DNA from 3 places in the Paenibacillus sp. 2KB_22 genome. Region 2 is predicted to be linked to each of the others. Evidence: riboswitches for the same ligand, from Rfam matches in the RefSeq annotation. Region 2 holds a riboswitch; each other region holds the start of a gene.

Region 1 (10,335 bases), on a different contig from region 2:
TCGGTAATGACCAGAATCAGTTAGGCTTTTCAATTCTCAGAATCTACGTCGATCCAGATTCTAATAACTGGTATCGTGAAGTTGCCACAGCCAAACGGGCTATTGAAAAGGGAGCTATCGTATTTGCATCCCCATGGAATCCGCCGAGCAGCATGGTTGAAACATTCAACCGCAATGGGGACACAAATGCCAAACGTCTGAAATACGACAAATATGCCGCATATGCGCAACATCTGAATGACTTTGTAACCTATATGAAAAATAACGGCGTAGATCTGTATGCCATTTCTGTACAAAATGAACCGGATTACGCTCATGACTGGACCTGGTGGACTCCACAAGAGATTCTTCGTTTCATGAAAGAAAATGCCGGGTCCATTCAAGGTACCAAAGTCATGGCGCCTGAATCCTTCCAGTACTTAAAGAACATATCCGACCCAATCCTGAATGATCCGCAGGCACTTGCCAACATGGACATTCTGGGAGCACATACGTATGGAACCCAGATTTCGAATTTTGCCTACCCTCTCTTTAAGCAAAAAGGAGCCGGTAAAGAACTGTGGATGACTGAGGTGTATGTTCCGAACAGTGACAACAACTCAGCAGACCGCTGGCCTGAAGCACTAGACGTTTCCTATCACATGCACAATGCCATGGTAGAAGGTGATTTCCAGGCCTATGTGTGGTGGTACATCCGCAGACAGTATGGTCCGATGAAAGAAGACGGTACCATAAGCAAACGCGGATATAATATGGCCCATTTCTCCAAATTTGTACGTCCTGGCTATCTCAGAGTGGATGCAACTAAGAACCCGGATACGAATACATTCGTCTCTGCATACAAAGGTGATAACAAGGTTGTTGTCGTGGCAATTAACCGTGGAACTTCGGCCACAAGCCAAAAATTCGTTCTGCAGAATGGTAATGCCTCCACTGTATCCTCATGGGTTACGGACAGCAGCCGCAACCTGGCAAGCGGGGCTTCGCTTACCGTATCCAATGGAGCCTTCACGGCACAGCTCCCGGCTCAGAGCGTAACAACGTTTGTTGCCAACATTACTGGCGGGAATAACGGCGGAAATACAGGCAGCGGTACTACTTATGAAGCAGAGACCGGAACGACACTTACGGAAGCTGCCATTGAAACGATCTATCCTGGTTACACTGGCTCCGGGTATGTCAACTTTAATGCAATGACTGGTTCAGCCATTCAATGGAACGCTATTAACAACACGATTACAGGCACCAAAAATGTAAAGTTTCGTTATGCGCTGGAAAGCGGAACCCGTAACCTCGACATTTTTGTTAACGGAACCAAAGTCATCAGCAATGAGCCCTTTCCAGCAACGGGAAGCTGGTCCACTTGGGTTGAAAAAACAATACAGGTCCCCATGAACACGGGGACCAATACATTAAAAGTTGTGACCACCGGAACGGAAGGACCCAATATTGACAGCATTAATATTACCGCAGCGCAATAAACGTTCCGTTTGGCTGATGGAAGACCATTTGTTGTTCATGCAGCCAAGCCCTAACCTCTTGGACTCTCAAGTTCTAACGTTAGTATTTCAATCAAAAAATGCAAACAAAAAAGACTCCATAAGCATTAGCTCAAGGAGTCTTTTGATTAGATGCGGTCGAGAGGACTCGAACCTCCACGGGGGGTTAGCCCACACGGACCTGAACCGTGCGCGTCTGCCAATTCCGCCACGACCGCATATTGTATCTCCGTAATTAATCTCGGCGACAAGAAATAATATATCATGCGGCACCTATCATGTCAACACTGAAAATAATAACATTAAAGCCCGAACCAGACTTCCATGTCGATTCGGGCTTTACCTTTAACTACTGAACGTTTGGTTCATTAAAACGAAGGTATACTCAAATTACAGCTTGGAAGGCCAGTTGCCATACCATGCATAACCGCCTCTTCTTTCTTTATCAATATCACTTAATTTGTATTTAACTACCCCGTCACGACCAATAAAGATGGGTCTATCCGTTCCTATTTCATAGAAGCGTGCCCAAATCGGTGCCGCTTTTGAGTCAGCAATAATCTTGCTATCTCCATTTGCTCTTTCATACTTGTAACCCGTAATTTTCACCTTGTTAAACCAATCCTCCGCTCCTTTAATGGATGCGGTAATTCTAGCGTTAGCAGGTCTCGTTTTCAGGAATTTAACAATCGTTACACTCTCTCCAGCTGTCAGTGATGGTACTTCGTAGATTCTTGCGCTCGCTGGTTTAAGAGAACCAGAATCATGTTGTTGTCCCCATGCTGTCAGCTTGCCGCCCGAAACGACTTGTGTATTTAGAATCGCCTCTACACCTTTGGCAACTGAATTTTTACTGCGATTAGCAAGTGTACTGTCGATAAACGAGAAATCACCTTTGCGTGTTGCTACTTCATCGAGCATGATCATTACATTAATCATTGCATCGTCATTGTAGGTAATATGCTTGTGATATCCGGAGCTTTGGTAGACTTGTGGCCACCCTCCGTTTGAATACTGCATATTGATCAAAAAGTTGATTCCTTTGATTGCAGCTGTGGAGTAGCGTGGATCATTCGTCTTTTTAAATTCCTTCGCCAATCTTCTAATTTCTGAGTATGTAGCCTTGTTGTCAATCGTGGACTTCGCCCACTCTCCACTTGTTTGTTTATAATCTTTTCTCCAACCTCCATCCGACAGTTGGTTCTTCAAAATATCTGAAATACTCGCTGTAGTACCCGATGCATCAGCAGCAGATACCGTCCCTACAGGGAGAACTGCAATTCCAACTGTTGAGAACACCATGGCGCATGCCAGGACAAAAGTAACTATTTTCTTTGCTTTCAAATGTAACACTCTCCCATGTTCATTGTAATAACATCCACAATTCTACCTTACCTATAAGACCAGTCCTCAACCTCCTTAATTTGAATATATAACACAATAAAATCAATTTTCATCCAATATGTGGATTGGATAATCAGATAATATGCAAAAAATCGATTATTGTCAATATATGCAACTTAATGAATATAATCTCTTAAATACTACATAACGGAATAGTTCTTTTAACTCATGACAAACCTATTTATTTATCCAAATTCGTCTCAAACGAATCAATAATGACGTTTTTGTCATGAATGATACCCAAACTTGATCCCTTCTTTCATGGAAAAACGTTAATTCCGCTAACATTGAGGTATTACGAAGGGGTTTAAAAGGGTTTGACAATTACGCATTTATGCAATATAGTTTCAAATAGTTACAAAAACTTAATTATTCATTTGCCGAGTTTCAGATTTGAAAACGGGGGAACCATTTTGGGTGAATTATTCTTATACATAGGAAATATAGGGAACCTTCTACCGAACCCTTAGCTAACTCCGTAGGCATCGAAGGGAGAACATTGATTTTGAAAAAACTGATTATCTCCATTTTTGGAGCGGCTGTACTATTTACATCCGGGGCAACAAGCACAGAGGCAAGCAGTATTAACTCCGTAGTGAACAACATGACAGGTATACCTTACAAGTGGGGTGGCACGACTCTGGCCGGCTTCGACTGTTCCGGGTTTATGAGATATATTTTCAACAAATACAGCATTGAATTGCCACGTACTTCGCAACAGCAAGCCAAAGCAGGTACTCCGGTAGCCAAGAGCAATGTTCGGACAGGTGATCTGGTGTTCTTTAATACAACAGGCAAAGGCATTTCACATACAGGTGTGTATATTGGCGGTGGACAATTCGCTCACGCTTCGAGCAGTAAAGGTGTAAGCATCACTAAGTTATCGAATCCATACTTCAATGACCGCTACGTGACAGCACGTCGGGTAACTGGACAGTTTATGTATGATAAAATGTTGGGTAAAATGTAGGTATGATATAGAAAGAGGAGGCTCCGGATTAACCCGGAACCTCCTCTTTTGTTTGGCTTGCTCTTTATGAGAACAGTCCTTGGACTACCTCCATCTACAATTAATGCAGCGCCTTCTGCACTCGCATCGCGCCCTGAGACAGGGCATGTCCGCCTCCTACAGCTCCGGCCACGGCTACGGTCTCCATGATCTCCTGATCTGTAGCGCCCTTGGCACGGGCTTCTTCTACATGGTAGAAGGTACATACCTCATTATTGGCAAACAATCCAATGCCGAGCGCAATTAGCTGTTTTGTCTTGGCATCAATCACGCCAGGTTGGAAACATTCTCCTGTAAACTCATGATACGACTTCACCACACCTGGCAGCACATCGCTTAATGCTCCAATCTGATCCTTATAGGCATGAACTTTATCATTCATCAATGTCATGGCTTGTAGCACACCCTCTCGGCTATAGTTACAGAACTTTCTCACTGTACCTATCTTCTCTCCCGAGTGAGTCAATTATGCCAAGAAATCATGGTAATTCCAAACATTTATACGCCCATACTTCTGACATAATGATCGTTGTTACTCACCAAGTGGACTCTGGCGCGGTTCGCTGAACAACTGATATCGGTATCCGCGATCCAACTTGACGACACGTCGATTCTGACGACGGATAAGTACCTGCTCGCCATCCCAGGCAACTACAATCCCGGTTACATCGTTAGATTCCAGTTCGTCCCGTACTACTCTGACTTTCTCACCTGACAGACGCAGGGCGTCCAATTCTGTATCACTAATCATGTTCATGGCTCCTATATTCCAAATTTATTTATTTACAAAAAGAGACCTAAATGAAAAGTCATTTAGGTCTCACGTGACTGTATTGGACTGTCATGTCATTCGAAATTATGTCCCGACTGAAAGTTACCGCTGCGCGTGCTCTTTGCTGTCGTTCTTCTCGAACCAAAAATCAAGCACTTTGGCGGACATCACACGTTCTTCAAGGTACTCCACTTGATGCGGTGTAAATTGTTCTTTCCAAGAGAAGGACAACTCTTCGCACAAGCCTACAATCGTCAGTAATTCTGACCAGGCAACATAGCGTTTGTACCAGAAAAATTGAGGATGTTCAATCATATAGGGATAAAGGTCATCGAATTCCGTATGTTTACAATCCAGGGCACGTTCAAAATGAACTTTCGATTCCGCCAGCTTATCATTAAAGAATTGTTCTGTTGCCGGTTGGTTCCCCATGGTGTTGCCTCCTCTCCCTAACATAACCCCATTATAAATGAAATTCGCGGTCATGCAAAGGCATAGTTCAAAAAATAGGCCCTATTCCTTTAAAATGTCACATTTCGTTATCGTCAAATTGTACCGTTCCATCGTTCAGGGAACGAATACGTACCAAGGCTTCCACCGGAATACCCTGTTCACGAATCGTTCGTGCCCCTGCCTGAAAACTTTTCTCGACCACAACGCCGAATCCAACGAGTTCCGCACCGGAACGCTCGATAATTTTGATGACGCCACGAGCGGCATCTCCATTGGCAATAATATCATCAATGAACAAAATACGGTCATTCTCATGAATGAACTCGCGAGATACCATAATGTCAGTTACAATTCCTTTGGTAAAGGACGGTACGCGCTCACAGTAAGCATCAGGATCAGCTAGAAGTGTTTTTTTGCGACGGGCGAATACAAGTGGCACCCCGAGTTCATAGGCTGCGGCAAACGCAACCGGAATCCCTGAGGATTCTACCGTGATTACCCGAGTCACTCCACTTTCACGAAAACGGGCTGCAAACTCACGTCCCATCTCCATCGTTAATGCAGGATCAATCTGGTGGTTCAACAAACCATCCAGTTTCAATACTTGATCCGAGATAACAACACCCTCTTGTAAAATTCGTTGTTTCAATAATTCCATAAATTGACCTCCCAAGCCTATCCTATGAGGTAAAAGTATCATATATCTATCTATAAGTTCAAGCGAAATTGCCTGGGCGCTGTCCTTGAGACACAATTCAAGCCAAAGCACATTATCGATTGTCATGTCTTTCGTGGGTCAAGCATACCTTGTACCATGGTACCCGCATGTCCAAACTATACAGGGGCCTGAGAGGGGAAACACATGAAACAGGCATTTCGGGTGCTGCAGATCGCATTTACATACATCGGAACGGTTGTCGGAGCCGGCTTCGCTACAGGGCAGGAAATTTTGCAGTTTTTTACCCAGTATGGCAAATGGGCCACCGTCACCATAGGCTTATCCACCATACTCTTTGTCTGGTTAGGTACCAAAATGATGCTGATCGCTCACGATACCGGGTCCCGCTCTTATGAGGACCTGAACAAACATTTATTCGGCCCCAAGGCGGGAAAATGGATCACCTGGGTGACCCTTCTCATTCTCATTGGCGTGAACAGCGTCATGCTTGCCGGAGCAGGTTCCGTCTTTGTCGAACATCTGGGTTTGCATTATCAGACCGGTCTAATCGTCACACTTGTAGGGACATATCTGCTTCTCGGTCGGGGAATCCAGGCTATTCTTCAAATGAATAGCATCGTCGTGCCCATGATGCTGCTGTTATCTCTGCTCATGATCACCAGTACCATCCATCATCCAGGAGCTTCCCGATTCATCACATTGACGACAGACTCAAACCCTATTCAAGTATGGCTGTCTCCACTGTTGTATAGTTCGTTCAATCTGGCGTTAGCTCAAGCTGTTCTTGTGCCCGTTGGCAACCAGATTCGCAGTCGGAATGTACTGAAGTGGGGCGGAGTATTGGGTGGAATTGGCGTAGGTTTCATGCTGATGGCAGCTCATTTTGCCATGTCAGCACAGATGCCCGGCATCATCCAATTCGAAATTCCGATGGGCAGCATTGCCTTTCAACTTGGATGGGCAGTACAATCTGTATATGTATCCCTTATTTTCATGGAAATATTCAGTACATTTGTTGCCGATATCTACGGCATGACCTTGCAACTCAGACAACATATACGCGTTCATCCCCGTTTCATTACATTAACCATTATGCTGCTGTGTTACTCACTCAGTCAGTTTGGATTCAGTTCTCTACTATCCATCCTTTATCCTATCTTCGGAAGTTTGGCACTGTTCTGGGCAGCCAAATTGGTATTAAGCCGCTGGGGTGCCTTCCGTGGACGCAAAAATATATAAACGGTGATGTACTTCATGAATATGAGCATCCGTTTGCTTCATACCATAATTCATCACTCATGCGCCTTCCTTTTGCATGAAAAAAAAGCCGCTGTTTAGCACAGCGGCTCGCACTTTTTGCTCTCTCTTTTAGGCCTTGCTGGGAAACTGTAAATACATCTTCTTCAACTCATTGACCGATCTGCCGAGCGAGTAATGTGTTTTGGCTTTTTCACACGCTGAACGAGCAAGTTCATAACGATAAGCCGGATCGAGCATCACCTTTTCAAGCGCTTCAGCCAGTGCAGAAGGATCTTCTGCCGGTACAAGCAACCCATTGCTACCATTCTCGATCTGTTCCGGTATACCACCTACATCCGTACCCACAAGAGCAAGACAACTCAGCGCCGCTTCAGCGAAGACGGAACCAAATGCCTCTGCCCGTGAAGGAAGTACAAAAATATCAAAGAATGGCATGAATTCCTCAGGGTGCAGTGTGTAACCATAGAAAATGGTCTCATTATAGATTCCCAATCGCTGCGCCAACTCTTCCAGATCAGGACGAATCGGTCCGTCTCCAATAATATGTAACACATAATCATGACCTCGGCCCTTCAGCTCCGCACAGGCTTTGAAAAGAATATCCAACCCTTTTGCCGGAACAAGCCGACATACCGTGACCAGCTGTGGTATCGCATTATCATGAGGAATCGGCTTAAAGCGCTTCTCATCAAATCCATTGGGAATCACACCGATGACATCAGGTTCCTTCACATAGGGAGCCAGATAACGACGGAACGAATCCGACACCGTCAAGAGGCGCTCTGCCTGGTGTTCAAGCTCACCGTATATCGCAAGCAGGAAGCGATGCTCCGGTCCATCCGTTTCAATGCGTCCATTAAGAATTAATTCTCTTTCATAACTGGAGTGAATCGTCTGAATAAGGGGTGTATCCGGGAAGACCGTTTTCATCGCAAGTCCAGCAATGGGGTGGTGAGCATGGATCAGATCATAGGGCTTCTGAATACGCAGTTTGGTCCACCATAGATAATCACGATAGGTTTGAATATATTTTTGGACAACAGGACTATCCTGATATTCAGTCCAGTCAAACGTTTCGAAATGAACTTCCTCTCTGCCCTTGTTGCGAATTCGCTTCGGTAACGAGAACAGATCCATTTCCCACCTCGGGGTTGTAAATCTCTCTTGCATATACGGAATCATAGAGGATACACCTCCGGGCTGCTCCGGAGGAAAGAAAAGCGCCTGCAGCAATTTCACTGTTAGTTTCCCCCTTTCTACTTACGTTCTTTCAATGCATCTTCATTCATGATATATCAGAACATATGTTCAGTAAAGATACAAAATGAGAATCCCTCTCAACTGCCCATCCTATGATGGATGCACATCCGTTTATTTTCTCTGAATACGGCTCTACTATCCATTATGACATAGGGAAGCCGGAACATCTATATTACGATAAACACAGCAAACTTTTGCTATTTAAACTGCTCAATCAAGGCAAACTGATCAAGCTTTTGTTCATCAACTCGTATATACAACATATTCATGAAACGTGCCCCTCAGAAGCAAAAGCTTTAAATCAGCAGTCAACCGCTTGCAGTTGTCGTCACATCTTCATTGGACAGTCAGAATGCTCAGCTCAGTATCTCCACGGGCTTCTCATATGTACTGTAACCATCTGTCTCTCCCAAAAAAGTATACCCGTTCCGCGCGTAAAAGGCATTTAACGTTGCGTTGCTGGCTCCGCAGTCCAAACGAACCGTATGTTTGCCTTCAAAGTGTATGCCGCTACTGGACCATTCCAATATTGATCGTCCCAGACCGCTCTGGGCATATTGTCTTCGGATCGCCAGCCGATGCAGATAGATTGCGCCATCCTCGGCGTAAGCTTTTGATCCCCAGAGATGAATATCCCACGGGCTTGGCTGAACCATAAGGATCACCATCCCCGCTACGTCCGCTCCTTTTTTAAATACAAACACATCCCCGCGCCGAATTGCCCCTGCCGTATCATGTGAATCTTCACCTTTAAGCAAAGCGTTCCATTGGGAAGAACCTTGGCTCTGTAACCATTCGGCTGTCTCCACCAACAGCGACATCACATCCTCCGTATCTTTGGGCTTCGCCTGAACCGCTTGAAATCCATCGTTGATATATTCGCTACTGATCCTGAATGAGTGCATGATTGTTCTCCTCCACTTCCTGAGCTCTATTAAACTAATGGTACTATACCGGGAAATGGATTTTTCGTCAAAATGAGAACAAAAAAAGGTAAAAGGCAGCTGCCTTTTACCCATCTATTCTGGCTTCATCAATAATCTGATTTCGATACAACATCGTAAGGTGCAGCGTATCAAACTCCATTTCCTTGTCCAACTCCTGCATCAACACTTCGACCAGGCTCTTTCGCTGCACGCTGGTTCCAGGAACCTCGTAATCAATGTATCCCGTCAGATCGGATTGAGAGGTGTCTATTGTTGCTGTTCCCACAGGCAACCCACCCCGTTCTTGAAGAAACAGCTCATATACCCGGAACTCCCGATCCTTACGCTTCAGCATAACATAACATGCTTCTTCAGCAGCTTCCAACTCATTTAGATCCGATTCATCGGTATCCTCAAATTCCTCGGAGAAATCGCGATGTATCCACTCTAGCGTCTCAAGTTCGTTTCCCTGATGCCACATGCGGATCGTAATCGTATCGATGATGTCCTCATCCAGCTCTCTGACCAGCAACTCTGCCGCGGCTTCCAATTGATTCTCTTCCGGCTCGTCATACCAGTGTATTTCACCTTGTACATCAGCACCATATTGTTTTAAGGAAGCTTCTGCAAGTTCCTGTCCTTCGACATCATTGAATATATACGTGGATATGCTGCGCCCTGCGCTTACCATTTCCATCTCCAGAACCTGATCCCGATCTTCATATGTAAACGACTCGGCTTGTGATACGGGAATTACCTTACTTTCACTGCTGTCTATATCGTCATGACCGCCTTCGTCATGATTCATATCTTCAGACGTCCACATTGTCTCTGACTCAGGCTTATGCAGAACCGAATGTAGTGAGCCACAACTAACCAGCACTTCGTAATATGCAGCTTCCAATGCATCTGCAAGAGATCGGACATAGGCATGCACTTTTTCCACAATAAGTTGCTCTGTACCATCTGGCAGAGACTCCTGCTCGATCTGAAGACTACCTGATAAACGATCTCCTTCTCTGTACACAAGAAAAAGTGACCCTGCATATTGACCATTAACCATCACGTCCTGC
Region 2 (10,335 bases):
ACAACACGCTGAAACCGAAGAGGAGGACAAAGGCATGAATATTCTATTTGCTGCTGCTGAAGTACATCCATTTATCAAAACAGGAGGCCTTGCTGACGTAATCGGTGCTCTCCCGTTTGCATTAAAGAAGAGCGGGGCAGACGTGCGGGTGATTATGCCTAAATACAAAGGGATTCCTGATGAGTACAAAGACGCGTTGAAACCAGTCATTACAACAGATGTGCCTCTTGGTTGGCGCAGACCCTATTGTGGGATAGAAATGCTGGTTCATGATGGAATTCCAGTATATTTTGTGGATAATGAGTATTATTTTGGACGTGATGGAGTGTACGGGTATATGGATGATGGCGAGCGTTTCGCCTTCTTCAACCGCGCAGTTCTCGAAGTGTTGCCACAGATTGAGTTCAAACCTGACGTGCTGCACAGTCATGACTGGCATGCAGGAATGATTCCTTTGGTGCTCGAAGCCCATTACAGACATGATTCATTCTACAGTGATATTCGTACGGTATTCACCATACATAACTTGTTGTACCAAGGGGTATTCCCGCATGAGTTATTCAGTGAAATCCTTGAACTGGACGATCGATATTTCACCGTGGATGGAGCCGAATATTACGGTAATGTCAATTTCTTGAAAGCAGGAATTGTGTATGCTGACCATGTGACAACCGTAAGCCCAACATATGCACAGGAGGTGCAAACCTCTTATTATGGATACGGATTGGACGGACTGCTAAGCTCACTAGGGGATCGTTTCAGCGGGATTGTGAACGGGATTGATACCAAGAGTTACAACCCGGCAACGGACACCAAAATTCCAGTGAAGTACAGAACAAGTCTGTCCAAGAAAACGGAGAACAAAATTGAGCTACAAAAGGAACTTGGACTTCCTGTTCGTCCCGATGTACCTCTCATGGTGATGGTGACAAGGCTGGTGGACTCTAAGGGGCTTGATCTGGTCTGCCGTATCCTAGATGAATTGTTGTACTATGATGACATTCAATTCGCTGTACTGGGAACTGGAGAGCCGATGTATGAACACTGGTTCCGTGAAGCCGCTAATCGTTATCCGCTCAAAATGTCTGCCCAGATCACGTTTAACGATGGGTTATCCCGCCGCTTCTACGCAGGCAGTGATATCTTCCTGATGCCATCGAGATTCGAACCATGTGGTATTAGTCAGCTACTGGCTCTGAGGTACGGTAGTGTGCCTCTCGTAAGGGAAACAGGCGGTCTGAACGATACTGTGCAGGCATACAATGAGTATACTGGAGAAGGGAATGGTTTCTCATTCACAAGCTTTAATGCACATGACATGATGAATACCATTCGACGTGCCGAGGAGATCTACAAACAGCCAGAACATTGGAAGAAGATTGTGAAAAATGCAATGAGCGGGGAATACAGCTGGAACGTCTCAGCTGAAGAATATATGGATATTTATCGCCGGATCACGCATGAGCCTGTAAACTGATGTAATCCTGAATGAGTCGCAGCATATCATGCTGTGGCTTTTTTAATCAAATAAACAAAAACACTTCCAAAGTTCAGAATGAAAGTCAACATCTGAGACGGTGGAAGTGTTTTCTTTTTTCTTTTAAATAACTGTGTGAATTTAAACTTTAGGATGTTGGATGGTCGCCGGATCAAGCTGTCTATACAAAATGCGGTACCCATATGGGTCAAGTTTAATATTCATCATTCCATCGGTTGGAAACACAGGCTCTTCAGTCAATGCATCCTTCCAGTCTTTCGTTTCCATGGGATGAGAAAGCGTTCGATCTTGAGGTGTATTATTCATCCATACGGTAAAGTGAAGGTTGTCATCCACACGTTCGTAAACAATACAGGGATCATTGTGATCAGCCTTAAGGAATCGGAAGCGTCCTTTGCGCAGGGCTTCATTGCTTTTGCGTAAATCGATCATCAGACGATAGAAATCATACAGTTCTCTGTCTTGCTTGGCGGGGTCCCATTCCATACATTTTCGACAATCCGGGTCAGCATCACCACTAATTCCTACCTCATCGCCGTAGAAAATACAGGGTGTACCGATATAAGTGAAAAGAAATACAACCGACAACTTTAATCGGCGTTTGTCTTCTCCTAAGCGGGTCAGCAGTCGTGGGGTATCATGGCTGCACAGCATATTGAAGATTACTTCGTTGGTTTGTTGTGGATAGCGCATAATCAGTGAACCCATCTCATTGGCAAAGTTATAACCATCCATTGAACCACAGAAGAACTGAAGCATTTTGTCGGCAAATGGATAATTCATAACGGAATCAAATTGATCACCCATAAGCCAGGTTAAGGAGTCGCTCCATACTTCACCAACAATATAGGCTTCCGGATTCGCTGCCTTAACAACCTTGCGAAAATCACGCCAGAAATGGTTGTCCACTTCATTCGCTACATCCAGACGCCAGCCATCCAGCTTGATTTCCTTAATCCAGTACTCTGCTACATCAAGTAGATATGCCTTAACCTCAGCGTTGGCAGTATTGAACTTGGGCATGTTGCCATAGAAACCAAATGTATCGTAGGTAGGTATACCGTCTTTGATCTGAACCGGATATTCATTGATGTGGAACCAATCGGCATACTTTGAGTTTTTTCCATTCTGGAGAACGTCTTGAAAAGGAGGGAAGTCTTCACTGCAATGGTTAAACACAGCGTCAAGCATCACTCGGATACCCAGGCGATGGCATTCTTCTGTCAATTGTTTGAGCAGGGCATTGTCACCGAAATGGGGGTCGACTTTTTTATAGTCTATCGTGTCGTATTTGTGGTAGGAATTGGCTTGGAATAGCGGGGTAAAGTAAATGGCGTTCACGCCAAGTTCGGTCAGGTCATGCAAATGATCCAGTACACCTTGCAGATCTCCACCAAAATAATTGTCCAACTCCGGTTTGCCACCCCATTCATGGGTTTCTTGTGGGTTCAGTTTGGGATCTCCATTAGCAAACCGTTCAGTCATGATCTGATAAAAGACGGCTTCTTTGGCCCACTCGGGTACCTTAAACACATCAATTTCATGTATATAGGAGAACTCATAATATCCTCCAGTTGGATAGGGGGGCTCATAATGAATGCCGTTATCGGCAAGAAAAACATCTTCCGAACCGGCGGTTATCCGAAATATATAGGTGAGACGTTTGAATTGTGGCTTGACGGCAGCCTCCCAATAATCAAACATGCTATCCGCAGCAGCCTTCTCCAGTTGTATTTCCTTATACGTTCCGTTCCAATTGTACTTATCTCCGGTCAGTGCAGTCACGTATTGCACATCATTTCGTTTGGTTCGTACGCGCAGATGTATGGTAGACGAATTATAGGCATAAGCCCACTTGTCACGAGGAACATGATACATGGCTTCTAGCAGCATGACAGCACCTCCTGAATATAGGATAAGTTATGAAAACCGATCTTTTAGAACACGCACTTATAGTTATATTTAACCAAGTTAGCCAGCAAATGAACCACATTTACTGTAATAAAATGAATTATTTTCATCGTTTTCAAAGGTTTCTTTCACAGCATCTCCAGCTTCTTGCTGAATATACGTACAGCTAATTAAGAAAAAGGCACCCTGAACAGCTTGGAGTTCAAGTCTGTTTAGGGTGCCTATATAACATGTTAATTAGATTCTTAGCGAGTAGCTTGCTCGAACTCCGCTCGGATGGTTTGAAGCAGCTCTGGCTGACTGAGTACGTCATAGGCTGTTGTAGCAAGTGCTTTTGCTCCCAGAATCATGCCATCCAGCGCGCGATCCTGAAGGGCAAGATCACGGAAGGCAATGGAGTGCAGGGTATGAACCTCATCCACAACACGGATGTAGGGGTGGATTGCAGGACATTTCAGGGAAACGTTACCGATGTCCATGGAGCCATGATCGTTACCACTCACAATCTCTTCTTGCGGGATGCCGAGTTCCATCAGATTTTGACTAAATGCAGCTGAGAATGCTTCATTGGTGACCATCTCGTCATAGGATGTCTCATAGTTGGATGTCACCAGCTTGCAACCTGTCTGCAGAGCAGAGCCTTCAGCGATCTGAATCACACGTTCTGTGAGGATATTCAGTTCTTTGCGGGTTGCAGCACGCACATAAAATTGTGCAGAAGCGTAGTCAGGAATGATGTTTGCTGCCTGACCTCCGTTATTGATCACACCATGAATCCGAACGGTGCTTTTCACTTGTTGCCGGAATGCATTGATTCCGTTGAACGTTTGAATGACGGCATCAAGTGCATTAATTCCTTCGTGCGGACTTGCAGCAGCATGTGAAGATCGGCCATGGAATTCAAATTGTACAGCGTCAATCGCCAGCGAGCTGCCTGACTTTTCGTAGGCATAGTATGGATGCGCCATAAGGGCAACATCGCAGTCATCGAACAAGCCTGCTTCCGCCATTGGAACTTTGGCACCACGAGTCTCTTCAGCGGGTGTGCCAAACACTTTAATTGTTCCACCTACTTCATCCAGAATGGATTTCAGCCCAACAGCAGCCCCAAGACTCATCATGCAGATCAGATGGTGACCACAAGCGTGACCGATCTCCGGCAGGGCGTCATATTCGCACAATAATGCAATGGTAGGGCCAGGTCTGGCAGCTGTATACGTTCCGATAAAGGCTGTCTCCAGTCCGAGGATTGGAGCCTCTACAGTGAAACCGTGATAGAGCAGTTCTTCTTTCAAACGGGCAGAAGCGAGATACTCTTCATTTCCCAGTTCCGGGTTCGCACCGATATATGATGAAATGGCTTTAAAACGGGAAGCATATTGATCAATAACCGTCAGAATTTGTGATTTGTTAGATGTCATTAGTGAACTCCTTATGCATTATTGAAAATAATTTATTGATTATATCATGTTTGCTTTATTTTTTCAGAAACAAGTCAAGATTTGTATTGTCAAAATGCATTGCATAATCATGCATTGTACTTTATAATGACTCAGTCATCAACATGAGAAGCATACAATGTATTGTAAGGGGAGAGAAAAGGTTGAAATTGATAAGTCGTTACACCATGATGCTGTTGACCTTTGTCGTTCTGCTGACGACTGCCGTTCCTGTGGCACTTGCAAGTGGAACTACAGATAATTCAAGCAGTAAAAAGCTGGTGCTCGGTACAAGTGCCGATTTTGCACCATATGAATTCCATAAAGTGATTAATGGCAAAGATGAAATCGTTGGTTTCGATATTGAGATCGCCAAAGAGATTGCTAAAGATCTTGGCGCTGAGCTTGTGATTGAAGATATGGGGTTCGACGGTCTTCTGCCTGCATTGCAGAGCGGGCGTGTCGATCTGGTCGTTTCAGGTATGACGCCGACCGATGAACGGAAGAAAAGTATTGATTTTTCCGACACCTATTATAAATCAAAACAAGTGATTATGGTTCGCAATGTGGATAAAGACAATTATCCGACCATGGCAGAACTTGAAAATGCAAAGATTGGCGTGCAGAAAGGCTCCATTCAGGAAACGATTGGACAGAGTATTCCAGGAGCGAAGCTTACTGCGCTTGATAAAATCTCCGATATCGTGCTTCAACTGCAAACCAAACGCATTGACGCGGCAATCGTTGAAGACACCGTTGCTGCAGGTTATCTGGACGATATCATTGGACTTGCTGCTGCTGTCCCGGACGAAGAGCAAGCAGAAGCTGCAATTGGGATTCGTAAAGGAAATACCGAGCTGCTAGCTGCAGTAAATGGAACACTTGAGCGATTGAAAAGTGAAGATAAAATCAATCAGATGGTGACGGACGCCAGCCTCTTGATGGCGGATAAAGCAAACAAATCACAAAATATTTTCCAAGTATTCTGGCAGTACAAAAGTTTCTATGCTACAGGTGTAGGATATACACTTCTGTTGTCTGCACTTGGGGTTATCTTCGGGGTAATTATTGGATTGATCATCTGTTTGTTCCGTTTGCATGACGCTGCAATCTTGCGCTGGATCGGTACAGCTTACGTTGAAGTGATCCGTGGCACACCGATGCTGGTACAATTGATGATTATTTACTATGGTTTTTCCCTGAGCTTTGGCATTAACTTCACGGCACTTCAGGCAGGTATCATTACACTTTCAATCAATAGTGGTGCCTATCTGGCTGAGATTTTCCGTGCAGGTATCCAAGGTGTGGATCGTGGTCAGTTGGAGGCAGCGCGTTCATTAGGGATGGGAAGAGGCGCCGCGATGAGATATATCATATTGCCACAAGCCTTCAAAGCTGTATTACCAGCGATCGGTAATGAATTCATAACTATCATCAAAGAATCCTCCATTATCTCGGTTATCGGTATGGTGGATATTATGTATCAGGCAAGTGTGGTCAAAAACATTACGTACCAAGGCTTGAGTCCATTTTTGATTGCAGCAGCCATCTACTTTGTAATGACGTTCATTTTGTCCAAGCTGCTGGGACGACTGGAAAGGAAGTTGAGTGCAAGTGATAGACGTTAGACAATTACACAAATCTTATGGAAATAACGATGTGCTTAAAGGTATCAACGTGACGATTGGCAAAGGTGAGGTTGTAGTGGTCATCGGTCCTTCCGGTTCAGGTAAAAGTACATTCTTACGTTGTTTGAACCTGCTGGAACAGCCTACCTCGGGAGAGATTGATTTTGAAGGCGTGTCAATCACGGACCCCAAGCACAACATTAACGCAACTCGGGAGAAAATGGGTATGGTGTTTCAGCATTTCAACCTGTTCCCACACAAAACGGTAGAGCAAAACATCACGATCGCTCCGATTAAAGTGAAGAAACAATCCACTCTGGAAGCGGAAAAAATTGCTGCTGATCTGCTTAACACCGTGGGTTTGTATGATAAAAAAGATACATTCCCGAATCAGCTGTCCGGTGGACAGAAGCAGCGGATCGCCATTGCTAGAGCATTGGCCATGCAGCCTCATGTCATGCTGTTTGACGAGCCTACGTCGGCATTGGACCCCGAGATGGTCGGTGAGGTACTGGATGTCATGAAACGTCTTGCAGAAGGCGGTATGACTATGGTCATCGTAACACATGAGATGGGTTTTGCACGTGAAGTGGGAGATCGAATCCTGTTCATGGATGGCGGGGTTATTGTGGAAGAGGGAACACCTGATGAGGTGTTTGGAGCACCGAAAAATTCACGTACACGTGATTTTCTTGCGAAAGTACTCTAAATGAAGTGATTAAATAGCGTTACTGACCTCGAGTCGGTGACGCTATTTTTTGTTTGAAAATAATTATATATGGAATTCAAAAAAGTAACTATTCTGTTACCAAATATATAGGGAATATCTCGCCAGACACTTTTAGAGCATACAGTATTCTTACACGTGCTTACACATGTTAAAACCATTTGGTAAGAATTACTACAAGTTCAGGTTACAAAATTGTGATATATTGAACTCTGCCGAAACTTCCGGACAGGGAGTGCGGGGGATGTAACGATGCAGATTGTGCAGGGGGAAGATCTACAGCACACTGCTTGGGGTGAATTAGGGGTACATATCGTTTCAAATGTAATGATGAACCTATAGGGTGGGCTCCTCATCCGAATCCGACAACTAACTTCGCAGGCACAATGAGGGAGGAAGACCATGATTAACAAGAAACGTATAGCCAAAACAGCAGTAGCATTAATGACAACAGCAATGCTCATTCAAGCCGTTCCGGCTCACGCCGATTCAGTTCATGTGGCCAAAGAGGGGGATACCTTCTACACCTTATCGAAACAATACGGAGTAGCAATTAACACGTTAGTTAAAGCAAACAACGACATTTCGCCTTACAACATTTATGGTGGTTTGAAAATTACGATTCCCGGTAAGGCAAACAATGTAGCTGCCGCGGCGACGGAGAGCAAGACCCAAGCCAAAACGGTTACCGCAGCAAGCTTGGATGTTAACACAGATAACAAAGTGGTTCAAGCCTGGGGGAAAACATTCGATTACAGTAAAGCTGTGAACGTGAAAGCAACGGCATACTCTGCAGATCCGTCTGAAAATGGAGGATGGGGTGCGGTCGATTATTTCGGGAATGACCTTGAACTGGGTACGATTGCAGTTGATCCAAGTGTGATTCCACTTGGAACCAAAGTACTGGTAACGGGTCACAGCCATCCAGGATTGCCAAAACAGGCTTTTGTAGCCACAGCACGTGACGTGGGCAGTGCAATCAAGGGTCACAGAATTGATATCTTCATCCCTGGTAGCAAGCAGTCGGTAAGCACATTTGGTTTTCAGGACATCGAGTTGTACATTCTGAAGTAGAGCGTAAATTACATCTAAAATGAATTCAAACAGGGTGTCTGCCAGTCGCTAACTTGCGATTGAACAGCACCCTTTTAATATGTTCATAATTTCCTGAGACGGTTATTCTATTCTTTGGCCTTCGGTAATCCCAGCATTTCGTCCAAGGTAACCAGTTCATACCCCCGGTTACGCAGTTCCTCAATAATTTCAGGCAAAGCCTCAATCGTGCCATTCAGATTGGATCCTACACCGCCTCCTGCATGTTGCAGAACGATGGAGCCAGGTTTTACGGCAGATAAAATGTTATCTTTCACCTTTTCCTTGGGAAGACCTTTCCAGTCCAGGGAGTCAACGTTCCAGTTCACAATACTATAATGTTGTCTGGCAGCCCATTTCAGCTGTTCTTCATTAATGTCTCCATACGGAGGTCGGATCATCTTGGGCGTATATCCCGCTATATGGCGAATGATATCCCCGGTATGTAAAATTTGTTTGCGGAAGGCATTCATCGACAGCTTACTGAACTCTGGATGATTGTAGCTGTGATTGCCAACAATGTGCCCTTCCTTAACAATCCTTTTTACCAAATCGGGGTGCTTCTCAGCACGACTACCAACGATGAAAAATGTAGCTCTGACTTTATACTTTTTCAGCAAATCCAACACTTGTGGAGTAAACCGTGGATCGGGCACATCATCAAATGTCAGCGCAACCTGTTTCGTTGAAGGACCATTGGTTTTGAACGTATCGGCATATTTTTGACGTAACTGTCCCAGTGTCAGTTGTTCTTCTTCCACGGAATCAGAACTGGATACCGATTCACTTGGCGGTTCTGAAGCATCCCGTGATGAAACTGGTGGAGCTTGATATCCTCCGAGAAAAATAACGATAACCATCAGCATAATGAGGCGTACGGGCACAATAACAGCCTCCTTTTCCAAAATGACGTTCTCTTTGGTATGCCCGGGGGTTTGAAAAAATATGCGCAGTGTGAGAAGTTTCATTGCTGATTTAATTCATGACAGCCATAATTCCTCCATATATAACATATAGAAAAGGATTGGTGGAATAACTATGAGTACATATGATCTGAAATCCATTCGTTTACAGGTGATTGAAGCAGGAGAGGATAAGGTTTTTCTCGTTACCGGAGGAAAGGCTCATATTGGCGCTGTAGCCACGTTCTATGTGGAAGATGAGCGAGTCAGCGGCACGACGGTCCATATTCCGGGACATAAGGAACAAGAACTGTGTGAGCGGCTTGCCCGAAAGGCTGCCCAACAATTGGGAATGACCGTTACGGTAATTATGGGAATCCATTTTGATTCCATTACACGGATGCAGATCGACGAAATCGTGCAGACTGCAGAGAGGCTAATGGAGGATCATCTCAATAAGGAAATGTGATCTTCCTAAACAATCGCTTGTTTTGATTTTATTTTATTTGCTAAAATTGAAACGAGTTGTAGATTGTTACGTATGTATGTTTATATACGATGTAATATCGACTAGGAGGAATAACATAATGTCCATTTTCAAACGTTTGCGTGATTTAACCATGTCTAACATCAACGCCATTATTGACAAGGCGGAAGACCCAATCAAAATGACGGACCAATATATCCGTGACATGCAAGAGGATCTGGAAGATGCGGAGAAAGCAGTAGCTCAACAGATCGCCATTGAGAAGAAATTCAAGCAGCTATTCGAAGAGCAGGAAGCTCTGGTGAAGAAACGTGAAGAGCAGGCGCATACGGCGGCACGTGCTCAAAACTTGGATCTGGCCCGCAGGGCTTTGGAAGAGAAAAAAGCGGCTGAAGAGAAGATGGTTGAGTACAAAACCAGCTATGATCAAAACAAGGCTTCTGCCGATAACCTGCGTGGCAAGCTGGACGAGATGCGTAAGCAACTGACTCAAATGAAGAACAAACGTGAAACACTGGTAGCCCGCTACAATGCAGCAAAAGCACAAACAGAAATCAACAAAGCGTTGAATGGGTTTGGCTCCGATACTGCAAGTGCTGGTATGAAGCGCATGGAAGAGAAAATGATGCAGATGGAAGCACAGGCAGAAGC
Region 3 (10,335 bases), on a different contig from region 2:
ACGCTTGTCCAGGATATTCGAGTATTTCGGATATAACCGCCGGATGCATTCCGGGCAGATGTCATGGGTGAATTCGGCGTGGGTGTGCTTCTCCAGATAACTCTCAACGGAGGTCCAATGTTCCTCTTCGTCCTTGATTTGTTTGCAGACGGCGCAAATAGGCAACAGTCCACGCAATGTGCGCACTTCAGACAATGCCTTCTTTAATTGGTGTTCTGTCTTCCTCTGTTCGGTAATATCCATGTGTGCAATCAAAGCGAGATCGGTATCCAGAATTGAATTCGTATGAGATAGAGGGGTGAGATCCACGCGAAACCACCTCTCTTCGTTGTATGCAGTATACACGCAGATGTCATATGTATGATTTCGATTAAAGGGTATTCCGCGTTCTTTCAAATTCTGTGCGACAAGTGCCATGTTTGCGTTCTTGCTTCGTATTGCCCAGGCTTCCGTCAGATGCAGGTAGTGTTTATGATTAATATTCGCATCCGGGTTAGGTGATGGTTGGCCGAGTCCCTGTTGCCAGGCACGGTTACAACTGTGGATGATCCAATTGTGATCAACGATGATGAGCTGGTGACGTATGGACTGGAACGACAGCCTTTCCAGATCGGATGTAACATGTCTCATGGATGGGACCCTCCTTTGACAGAAATCTTATCTCGGTTCATCTGGAATATCCAAAATATCAGCGACCATGTGCCTGAATCGGGTTGCTTTGCGTGTGCCGTGAATGAGATTGGATAGACGGTAGGGTGGAATGCCGTGCTGTTCACAAAAGGTCTTCTGGTCCACTTGTAGTTCGGTTAGCCGTCGTTTGATGGCCCATCCGAACGGAGTCACTGGTTTTTTCTTGTTCTTGTTCAAAAGGGTTCACCCCTGGTTAGAATGTAGTATTCAGTCGCCCTTTCTTCATGTAGAATATATAGAAATGCGAGCTGTATATTTCATTATATACGTAAATGCGTCATCTAACAATTAAAAAAGACGGAAAAAAGTGTATTTTGTGATGTTTAATGGCGTAAATACGTTAAATAAACAAATAAAATGACAAAAAACACGACGGCAAGGAGGTTGCCGCGTGTTTTTTAGTTTGTCTGAATGAAGGGGGAGGTTTGATGAGGAAGAGAACTAGGCCCTATAGGCATGAAGTCCAGCTCCAAGCATATGGAAACTGGGGAAAAATGATTTCATGGACATCGAGGTTGGTTGTGCCAGTCCATCCGCAGCGGAGGCGCTGACGGTATTCCATTCATTCTCAAGATCCGTGGCCAGGCGGACCATCAGATCTTTGGTTGTATCGTTGTTCAGGGGAATGACTTTGGAGGCTTCGGTTATGCAGGCATTCATGGCTGAATGCAGGTAACCAAGGACCGCTTCCTCAACCGGGATGTCGAGGTGGTGGTTAATCCAGGCGTGAACAGTGGAGAGGCAGCCAACCGAATCGTATTTGGCGAAGATCTGTTCGAGCTGGCTGAAATCAATCCAGGGGTGCAGAGCGCGTGCCAGTCTGATCAATCGTTTTCCCATGGCGGCAGCTTGTTCTCTGAGATCTCCAGGAGTTCGCTGAACATGGACCAGTTTGTCGATCAGAGCTATCCGCCATGTATCCTTGTGATCTGCTGCGGTATAGATGCCTTTGATGGCCATGCCTTCAAGACGAACAATGCTGGGATGCAACTGACAACGCATGAATGATTCGAGATCTTCAGCATTACGAATGGTACCCTCCCTGATATGGATATCCATGCCGAAGGAATGGGTAAACCCTCCAACCTGAATAGAGGAATCAAGCAGTTTGACATAATCGAGCAGCTTATTCCCACGGTTCACAATCATTCGCCTCCTGTGTTCGTTAAATGTCATATTAAGTGACATTTATATTCTTTTTTGTTTGCTTTATGTTTGAAAATCCGAATTATATGATAGTTATCATCCCATAAATGTCCGCATTTTGTCAATAGAATTGGTGGGATTTAATGTATTAAATCTAAATTCAGTTATATGTGTTATTTTATATTACGTATAATGTAAGTTGTGAGTTGCAGGGAGGACTATATATAATGAATCAACAAAATCGGCTCTAGCCGAAAAAAGAGGGGATCGAATCTAATGATATGCAGTTCATGGATAAACATGACGAGAATATGCGTTTTTTGAGGAAAATGCCTACCCAAAAAGAAGGTTTAAAAAATACTTTACTTTTAGTTCTGAACCCGGTATAATCAATTCTGTTGCCGATTATTTACGACATGCGGTCGTGGTGGAATGGCAGACACGCTATCTTGAGGGGGTAGTGGGCGTATGCCCGTGGAGGTTCGAGTCCTCTCGACCGCATCATATGAACGATTAAGAAGAAGCTTTCCATTAATGGAAAGCTTCTTTTTTTGCTTTTTTGAACAGTCTGACATCAAGGTTTGAGAAAAAAAGGCCATCCATTACCGGGGACGATTGTACCTTCCCTTCCAGCTATGGCGGCCCATGTATTATTTTTGCAGCAAGTTCTTGATATCTTCTTCAATTTTGTCAGGTGTTGTTTTGGGAGCATAACGTTTAACTACCTGTCCGTTCTGATCCACGAGGAACTTGGTAAAATTCCATTTGATTGCTTTGGAGCCGAGCAGGCCGGGTGCTTCTTTGCTAAGGTGCTGGAAGAGAGGGTGAGCGCTTGAGCCGTTCACATCAATTTTCTCAAACATCGGGAAGCTTACGCCATAATTCATCTGACAGAACTCGGCGATATCGTCGGAAGATCCTTTTTCCTGTGCAAACTGGTTGCTTGGAAAACCAAGGACTTCAAATGGCGCATCCTGGAACTTGTCTTGCAGTTCTTGCAGACCTTTGAATTGAGGAGTAAGTCCGCATGAGCTTGCCGTATTCACAATCAGTAACACTTTATCACGGTAGTCGGACATTTCAACTTCTTGACCGCGAAGGGTATTCACTTTGTAATCGTAGACTGTCATCTCAATCGCCTCCATGATATCATCTGATACCTCTTATTATATTGGTTGCAATTAATTAATGCAAAACTTATATGGTGTTAAATGAATCAAAACAGGCAAGTTGTGCAGATTGCGTGAATGAATTGCGAAGTGATTTTCACCAGAGTGAGAATTAGATAGCCTTGAAGAGGTAGATAGAGTATAACCATATTGTAAGCGTTATTATATATGAATAATGGCGAAAATCTGTCGATTCGGTGATCTGTCCGGACTTTACACCGCCATGGCACGGGTGTATGATTCATAACGTAATTTCAATTTAAACTAAATTGTACTTGAAAAACGAAACAAACGATAATATCGCTCGATCTTAACTTAAGATATACGAACGATGTTTTAATCGCTGAGTTTCCATTCATTCATGAGTGGGAAACGGGGGAACCAACAGAATGCGCTGTCTTGGACAGTAGGCATTCATGGGGTGAATTTTCCGGTGACAGCCGGAAATAGGGCGACTCTCGCGCCCGAATCCGTCAGCTAACCTCGTAAGCGTTAAAGGGAGAGGCAACAAGCCGTACGCTGATTCATGGCGTTTTCGCCATGGGTTCTTTAAGAAGCGTTCGGGAGGCCTTGGTCCCCCACGCTTCTTTTTTGTTGTCTTTTCACGCCAAGGGAGGAACGAATGATGGATACTGAGATGATCTTAGTGACTGCTCCTAATGAAGCAGGACGCAAATTTATCAAATTGCTGATGTACAAAAAAATGCCGTTTGCCGTTCTAACCAACAGTGCAGGGGAAGAGCGCAGACTCCGTAGAATCGGAGTAGAGCATGTCATTCGCATGAATACGGCTGCAGCTCAAAAATGGTTTTTGCCGCAGGGCAGTGTGGGCAACGTGTTTATTTTCGAGAATAGCCTGAACCTGACCTGTCGTTATTTACAGATATGTCGATCATGGACATCGAAATCCCTGTGCGTCATTACGGAGCAAAGCCATCCGAAGGGAATCTATCGGGGAATGGGTGCAGACCGGATTGTATATTCGCTTAACGGAGAGGTCGGCTTTCTCCTCAATGGTTAATGCCATAGCTTGTGATTGCTCAGGTGTAAGGTGCCTGTTATAATTGAAAGTATCGATAAACGGAAATTTGAGGAGACTCATGCATGATGGTGAGTCTTCTTTTTTATGCTTACAAGGAGGAATTGGCGTGCCGGATGTGAGTGGATTAAAGTGGTTGTTTTTTGATGTTGGAGATACACTGGTGGACGAATGGGAGCCGGTTGATGATATTATCGGACAGTTCGTCCGCGAAGCCAGTGCTTTGGGGTATCCGGTAAAGATTGAGGCGGTACGCGAACTGTTCGCGAACTGTTACCAGAAATATGAGCAATGGCCTATGAGGGTGGCGATCCGCACATTCATTGAAGACGAGGGACATCAGAAACAGATTCAGGACAAGCTGAAGTTTCAAAAAGATCTTGAACGTCCTTTTCCTTCAGCGGATTCCGTTCTTCAGCAGTTGTCGCGGTATTATCGCATTGGCATTATTGCCAATCAAAGTCCTGGAACGGAAGAAAGACTGGAGAGTTACGGACTGCGGAAGTATGTTGATGTTCTGGCCTGCTCGGCTGAAGAAGGGGTGTCCAAGCCAGATCCAGAGTTATACGCTGTAGCCTTGAAACAGGCAGGTTGTGCGCCAGAGGAAGCCGTCATGGTCGGGGATCGGATTGATAACGATATCATTCCTGCCCGGAAGCTGGGCATGCATACGATTCGAATTATGCAGGGTTATGGAAGATTCCAGCCAGACCGATCGGATGATGAACGCGCGGATTGGACTGTGGATTCATTGGATCAACTTCTGCCTTTACTTGTGCCGGATCAGGATTAGATGATTGTTTGTTAGAGCTAGAGTTTTACTGCAAAAAGAAACACGTTGCTGTACTGCAACAATAAAGGCTGATCAACTTGGTATTGAATACCGGAGTTGATCAGCCTTTTTAGTATTTAGTCGATCAGAACGAGATCAGAATAACCGGATCGTCTGAATGATCAGATACACATTCAGCACAACGATAATCGCTGTAATGACCCATGAGATGATTTTGAGCCACATTTTGTTGGCGAATGCACCCATGCTTTTTTTATCACTCGTGAACATCACCAGAGGGATTACTGCAAAAGGTAATTGAAGAGACAGCACAACCTGACTCAAAATGAGCAGTTCTTCTGTGCCGTGTTCTCCTGCGATTGCTGTGACAATTACTGCCGGGATGATAGCGATCAGACGTGTGACCAGTCTGCGCAGCCAAGCCGGAATCCGAATGTTGAGGAAACCTTCCATAACAATCTGCCCAGCGAGTGTACCTGTAAGGGTAGAATTCTGGCCTGATGCTAACAGCGCCACACCGAACAGGATACTTGCGATTGTAGTCCCTAATAGGGGTGTGAGCAAGTGGTAGGCATCTGAGATCTCGGCAACCTGCGTCATGCCGGCACTATGGAATACAGCAGCTGATACAATCAGGATGGCCGCATTGATGAACAAGGCGAGTGTCAACGCGATTGTAGAATCCATGGTCGAGTACCGAATAGCTTCTTTTTTGCCCTGTGGGGTCTGTTCGATCTGACGGGTCTGCACAATGGAAGAATGCAGATACAGATTATGCGGCATCACAGTTGCTCCAATAATACCAATAGCGATATAGAGCATGGCCGGGTTTTGCAAAATCTCAACATTTGGTACAAAACCATGGAGAACACCGCCCATATCGGGTTTCGCCAGGAAGAGATCAATACCGAAGCAGAGGGCAATGGTCGCCATTAGCACAATGACGAGAGTCTCCAAAGCACGGAAACCTTTGTTTTGCAGTACAAGAATCAGGAGTACATCAACTGCGGTGATAATAACGCCATATAACATGGGGATGTTAAATAACAGCTTTAATGCGATGGCAGAACCTATGACCTCAGCCAGATCGGTAGCTGCAATGGCCAGTTCACACAGAATCCATAACATGACGACAACAGGCATGCTGAAGCGTTCGCGGCAGGCTTGGGCCAGATCCCGTCCAGTGACAATTCCAAGCTTTCCAGCCAACGATTGAAGCACAACGGCCATCAGATTCGAGAGCAGGATGACGGATAACAAGGTATACCCGAACTGCGATCCGCCTGCGATATCTGTTGCCCAGTTGCCGGGGTCCATGTAACCTACGGCAACGAGGTAACCTGGCCCTACAAAAGCGAGGAATTTCTTCCACCATGCCGCATTCTGCGGTATTTTCATGGAACTATGTGCTTCTCCGAGTGAAGGGGCCATGCCTGCAGTAGACAATGATTCTCTTGAAGGAGCGTTGAATGGATTTTCTTTACTCATACGTTTATCACCTGACTCTTTGGAATAGTGATGCGGGACGAACCGCTCAAGATATATCTAAATTTTTATGTTTATTGTTACATTGTACTCCTTCAATAATTTTTGTCTAGTGCAACTTTTATGTATTAACACAAAATTTATGTTCTAATTTGAAAATGCCCTTTTTTATATTACCCAACCTCAGAAAAAATACAGACATGGAGATAGGATGCATGAAAATAATAAAGATGTAAAAGCTGATAAAGATATAAAATGCGTTTCAAATTGAGCCAGAAGTTTAAATTCAATTGAAGGCATTTAAAACTATATGGATAAGGGAGAGATTCTTAATGGAAGCTTTATATACAGCAGTAGCAACAGTTAAAGGTGGACGTACAGGTTCTGTGGCTTCTTCGGATGGCGTGCTCAAACATGATCTGAAAATGCCCAAAGAGCTCGGAGGTCCCGGTGGTGAAGGTACCAACCCTGAACAGCTCTTCGCCGCTGGATATGGAGCATGTTATGAAAGTGCCCTTGCCAATGTAGCACGTAAAGCAGGTGTGAAATTGGAGAATGTGGTCGTTACAAGTAACGTATCCATTGGTAAAGACCCTGCGGATGACGGTTTCCAATTATCTGTTCGCTTGGACGTGAGTATGCCTGGTGTGGATCACAGTCAAGCAGAAGATCTGGCCCGCAAGGCACATGATTTCTGTCCATATTCCAAAGCGACACGTGGCAACATTGATGTTGTTTTAAACGTAGTCTAAGATTTGACTCCCGCCAAGTAAAGGGGAACATATAGAGCAGGGTATCCCAGATACCTGATGTTCGACTACAAAGCCCTGCTGGCAATCGGCAGGGTTTTGTGTTGATTATAATATAAGGACAGGATGCAGGAGATCAGATGCCAGATCGCGTACTTTTTACATAATTGCACTCCCACTTCATGCTACACATTCCATAAAGGGGGAACGAAGATGAGTATTGAAGAGATGATTGAGCGCCGATTTGTATGTACAAAATGCAGGGGCACGGATTGTAACATTAAGGAAGTTTCCATGTCAGGAGCAGGCCTGAGCAAGATGTTCGATATACAACATAACCACTACCTGTTTGTGGCTTGTGCTTCCTGCGGCTATGTTGAAGTATTTGATCCGGATGTTTTGAAAGGTAAAAAACAAGGACAGGTAGGGACGATTCTGGATATTCTGTTTGGCGGGTAGACATGCGCGAGTTGACATTGAACTGAATTTTCTTTAATATAACTTAGTACTGAGTAGTGTCATTGCATGAACCAAATTTGAATTAAACAGGTGATATCCATGTCTTATAGACCGCGTATTGCAGATTTAGAATTAGCTTATGGTAACAAGGAAGACGGATTGTATGAATTCAAAATGAATTTGGTAGACGGTACAAAATGCCGTGTATTCTACACCCGTTCTCCGGAATGGAAGATGACCAATATCAGCCGTCTGCAGAAAACGCCTTGTCCAGTATGTCGCAAAGATTTCATTTGCAAATGTATGGACCAGTGGGCAAGTGACCTGCATCAACAAATGATCGATGACCAATGGATGGAAAAGGCAATTGCTGAGTAATTGCCGGACAGATACGAGCGTGGGCACAGTGCCTGCGCTCTTTTTCTTTTATTTCCTAACAATGCGTGTTCAAAAGCGGACTTTTTGAACTACCTCTAGAAGAAATAAATTTAGAATTAGTGAACAAGAAGGCTCAGATTGGGTAAGTTACTCTAACCGCAACAATAGGAGGCAGTCAATATGACAGCAAATCAAACAGATGTGCATCAGGGACATCCCATCGTACTGGTGGATGGCGTCTGTCACTTCTGCCAGGGCTTAACCAAATGGATTATCAAACGTGACCCGGAAGGGAAATATCATTTTGCTTCGCTCCAATCGGATGTAGCCAAGGCACTGCTAGTGAAGGGCAATCTGTCGACAGACAGTATGGATACTTTTGTTTTGATTGAAAATGAAAAATACTATACACGTTCAACGGCCGCACTACGATTGGCTAAAGGTCTGAAGTTTCCTTATCCATTGTTATATGTGTTCATTATTGTACCGAAATTTATTCGTAATGCAATCTATAATTGGGTTGCTCGCAACCGTTATCGCTGGTTTGGCAAGGATGAGGCGTGCATGTTGCCTACCCCGGAGATCAAAGATCGATTTTTATGATTAATAACGGAAATAATTGGGTAATGACTACAGATCATATCTATTTTGGGAGGACAACAACTTGAAGAAGTGGACTACATTATTTATCGGGGCATTATTAGCAGTGAGCTTGGCAGCATGTGGTAACGACACAGATAATACGGCAACGCCGCCAGCAACTAACAACGAAACATCCAACGAGGGCAATACACCTGCGGAGCAGGAAACAAAGATCCCTACCTTAGACGAATTGATTACCAAAACCAATGCAGCAACGAAAGAAATGAAAAGCTTCACAACTGAAGCAAACATTGATCAGAATCTGAAACTGGATGCTGGTGAACAGTCCCAGGATCAACAGGTCAAAACATCGCTCAAGATGGATATTATCAAAGATCCAATGATGATCTATCAAGAAATGAATATGGAAATGTCGGGACAGGAAGCTCAGAATGTGAAGCAGTATATCACTTCGGATAAAATCTACTCCCAAGTTGGGGAGCAATGGGTTGCGATTCCTGAAGCTCAAACTGCTGCATTGATTGAGCAGATGAAAGCAAGCATGAATCCAGAAGGTGAATTGGAGCAATTCAAAAAGATCGAAGAAGATACTGAAGTAACCGAAGAAGGCGACAATTATGTGATTAACGCTGACGTATCCGGTGATAATGTAAAAGAACTGGCCAAAGCCGTGATGGAGCAAAACGGCTCGGATGCCCAGATGCAAGCTATGCTTGATCAGATGAATATTACCAGCATGAAGATGAAATACATGATCAACAAAGAAACGTATTTGCCGGCAAGTACGGATGTAACCATGGTCATGGAGATGGAACAGAATGGACAGAAAATGACGATGGACATGAAGATGAACAGTACGTTCTCCAACCATGATCAAGTGGAAGAGATCAAGATACCACAAGAAGCATTGGATAGCGCTAAATAAGTTGGCTAGCACAATTGCCAAATGAAATGCTGAAGATCATTTAAAGCGATGAACGCACATCATTGTGTACCGTTTACAGGCACCTCTGAACTAGATCTGTGTGAACCGAGAGGTTTACCGGATTCAAACAGGGGTGTTTTTCTTTTTAGAGGAGAATATGTTCAGGGTCCAAGGTGTTATAGTATAGTCATATTGAAGTAGAGAGGGGAGATCAAAGATGATCGAATATGCACACATCCACCATGTTAGTCTGGCTGTACGTGATCTGGAAATCGCGAAAAAGTTCTATTCGGGGTTACTGGGAATGCAGGAGATTGAACGTCCGCCTTTCCGCTCCACAGGTACATGGTATGCCATCGGTAGCCAGCAGCTTCATCTGTTACAGCACCCCGAGGGTCACACGTTACGCGAGGCTGGGATTGATACAACAGACGGCCACTTTGCGATCTGGGTGACCAGTTATTCAGGGACTATAGCTTGGTTGGAGCAGCAGGGAATTGAGTACGAAGCGAGACCTAATAGTGTAGCGGGATTCGCACAGATTTTTGTACTTGATCCCGACCGTAACATTATTGAGTTCGATTCACCATATCAATCCTAAGGGTGCAGGGTTAGAATAAATCCCTTGCTCCACCAGAAATTGTATGCTATATTATCCATACATTCATAGCACGTGACGGAAGCACCGTCCATATACTGCATATTCATGCGGTTATTGGGCGGTGCTTTTTTGTGCTTTTTGACAGGGAGGGAAGGAAAAATTGATTGTACTGAAGGTTGTTCTGGTTTCAAAGGATAGAGATTACATTAGCGCCTGGCTTGATTATGTACAGGGAGATTCGTCTGGTTTCCATGTGCGTTTCACGGCATTCTCCCAAGGGGATTCGTTCAAGGATCAT

The links. Region 2 has a riboswitch for cyclic di-AMP ahead of AB4111_RS12640 (3D domain-containing protein). Riboswitches for the same ligand answer to the same signal wherever they lie in the genome.
Region 1: it holds a riboswitch for cyclic di-AMP, as region 2 does, so the genes downstream of both, AB4111_RS06105 (C40 family peptidase) here and AB4111_RS12640 (3D domain-containing protein) in region 2, are expected to answer to the same signal.
Region 3: it holds a riboswitch for cyclic di-AMP, as region 2 does, so the genes downstream of both, AB4111_RS09395 (hypothetical protein) here and AB4111_RS12640 (3D domain-containing protein) in region 2, are expected to answer to the same signal.

What each region holds. Positions count from the first base shown of each region.
Region 1 is NZ_JBFRHG010000001.1:1,435,072-1,445,406, forward strand. Features, by position in the region: gene AB4111_RS06090 (carbohydrate-binding protein) at 1-1,481, shown strand, start outside; tRNA gene AB4111_RS06095 (tRNA-Leu) at 1,633-1,717, opposite strand; gene pelA (pectate lyase) at 1,890-2,843, opposite strand; cyclic di-AMP (ydaO/yuaA leader) riboswitch at 3,272-3,403, shown strand; gene AB4111_RS06105 (C40 family peptidase) at 3,409-3,873, shown strand; gene AB4111_RS06110 (carboxymuconolactone decarboxylase family protein) at 3,974-4,303, opposite strand; gene AB4111_RS06115 (hypothetical protein) at 4,445-4,663, opposite strand; gene AB4111_RS06120 (hypothetical protein) at 4,787-5,116, opposite strand; gene AB4111_RS06125 (xanthine phosphoribosyltransferase) at 5,214-5,795, opposite strand; gene AB4111_RS06130 (YkvI family membrane protein) at 6,000-7,055, shown strand; gene AB4111_RS06135 (glycosyltransferase family 4 protein) at 7,185-8,315, opposite strand; gene AB4111_RS06140 (GNAT family N-acetyltransferase) at 8,693-9,241, opposite strand; gene AB4111_RS06145 (hypothetical protein) at 9,348-10,335, opposite strand, start outside.
Region 2 is NZ_JBFRHG010000002.1:385,133-395,467, reverse strand. Features, by position in the region: gene glgB (1,4-alpha-glucan branching protein GlgB) at 1-38, shown strand, start outside; gene glgA (glycogen synthase GlgA) at 35-1,477, shown strand; gene AB4111_RS12660 (alpha-glycosidase) at 1,619-3,391, opposite strand; gene AB4111_RS12655 (M20 family metallopeptidase) at 3,655-4,830, opposite strand; gene AB4111_RS12650 (ABC transporter substrate-binding protein/permease) at 5,040-6,476, shown strand; gene AB4111_RS12645 (amino acid ABC transporter ATP-binding protein) at 6,463-7,185, shown strand; cyclic di-AMP (ydaO/yuaA leader) riboswitch at 7,407-7,603, shown strand; gene AB4111_RS12640 (3D domain-containing protein) at 7,606-8,277, shown strand; gene AB4111_RS12635 (polysaccharide deacetylase family protein) at 8,385-9,179, opposite strand; gene AB4111_RS12630 (hypothetical protein) at 9,334-9,666, shown strand; gene AB4111_RS12625 (PspA/IM30 family protein) at 9,785-10,335, shown strand, end outside.
Region 3 is NZ_JBFRHG010000001.1:2,112,943-2,123,277, reverse strand. Features, by position in the region: gene AB4111_RS09420 (hypothetical protein) at 1-630, opposite strand, end outside; gene AB4111_RS09415 (XRE family transcriptional regulator) at 658-867, opposite strand; gene AB4111_RS09410 (urease accessory protein UreF) at 1,132-1,833, opposite strand; tRNA gene AB4111_RS09405 (tRNA-Leu) at 2,255-2,337, shown strand; gene AB4111_RS09400 (glutathione peroxidase) at 2,487-2,966, opposite strand; cyclic di-AMP (ydaO/yuaA leader) riboswitch at 3,337-3,512, shown strand; gene AB4111_RS09395 (hypothetical protein) at 3,628-4,026, shown strand; gene AB4111_RS09390 (HAD family hydrolase) at 4,154-4,837, shown strand; gene AB4111_RS09385 (Nramp family divalent metal transporter) at 4,973-6,268, opposite strand; gene AB4111_RS09380 (organic hydroperoxide resistance protein) at 6,655-7,074, shown strand; gene AB4111_RS09375 (zinc ribbon domain-containing protein) at 7,285-7,530, shown strand; gene AB4111_RS09370 (hypothetical protein) at 7,630-7,908, shown strand; gene AB4111_RS09365 (thiol-disulfide oxidoreductase DCC family protein) at 8,089-8,511, shown strand; gene AB4111_RS09360 (DUF6612 family protein) at 8,573-9,436, shown strand; gene AB4111_RS09355 (VOC family protein) at 9,654-10,037, shown strand; gene AB4111_RS09350 (nucleotide-binding protein) at 10,198-10,335, shown strand, end outside.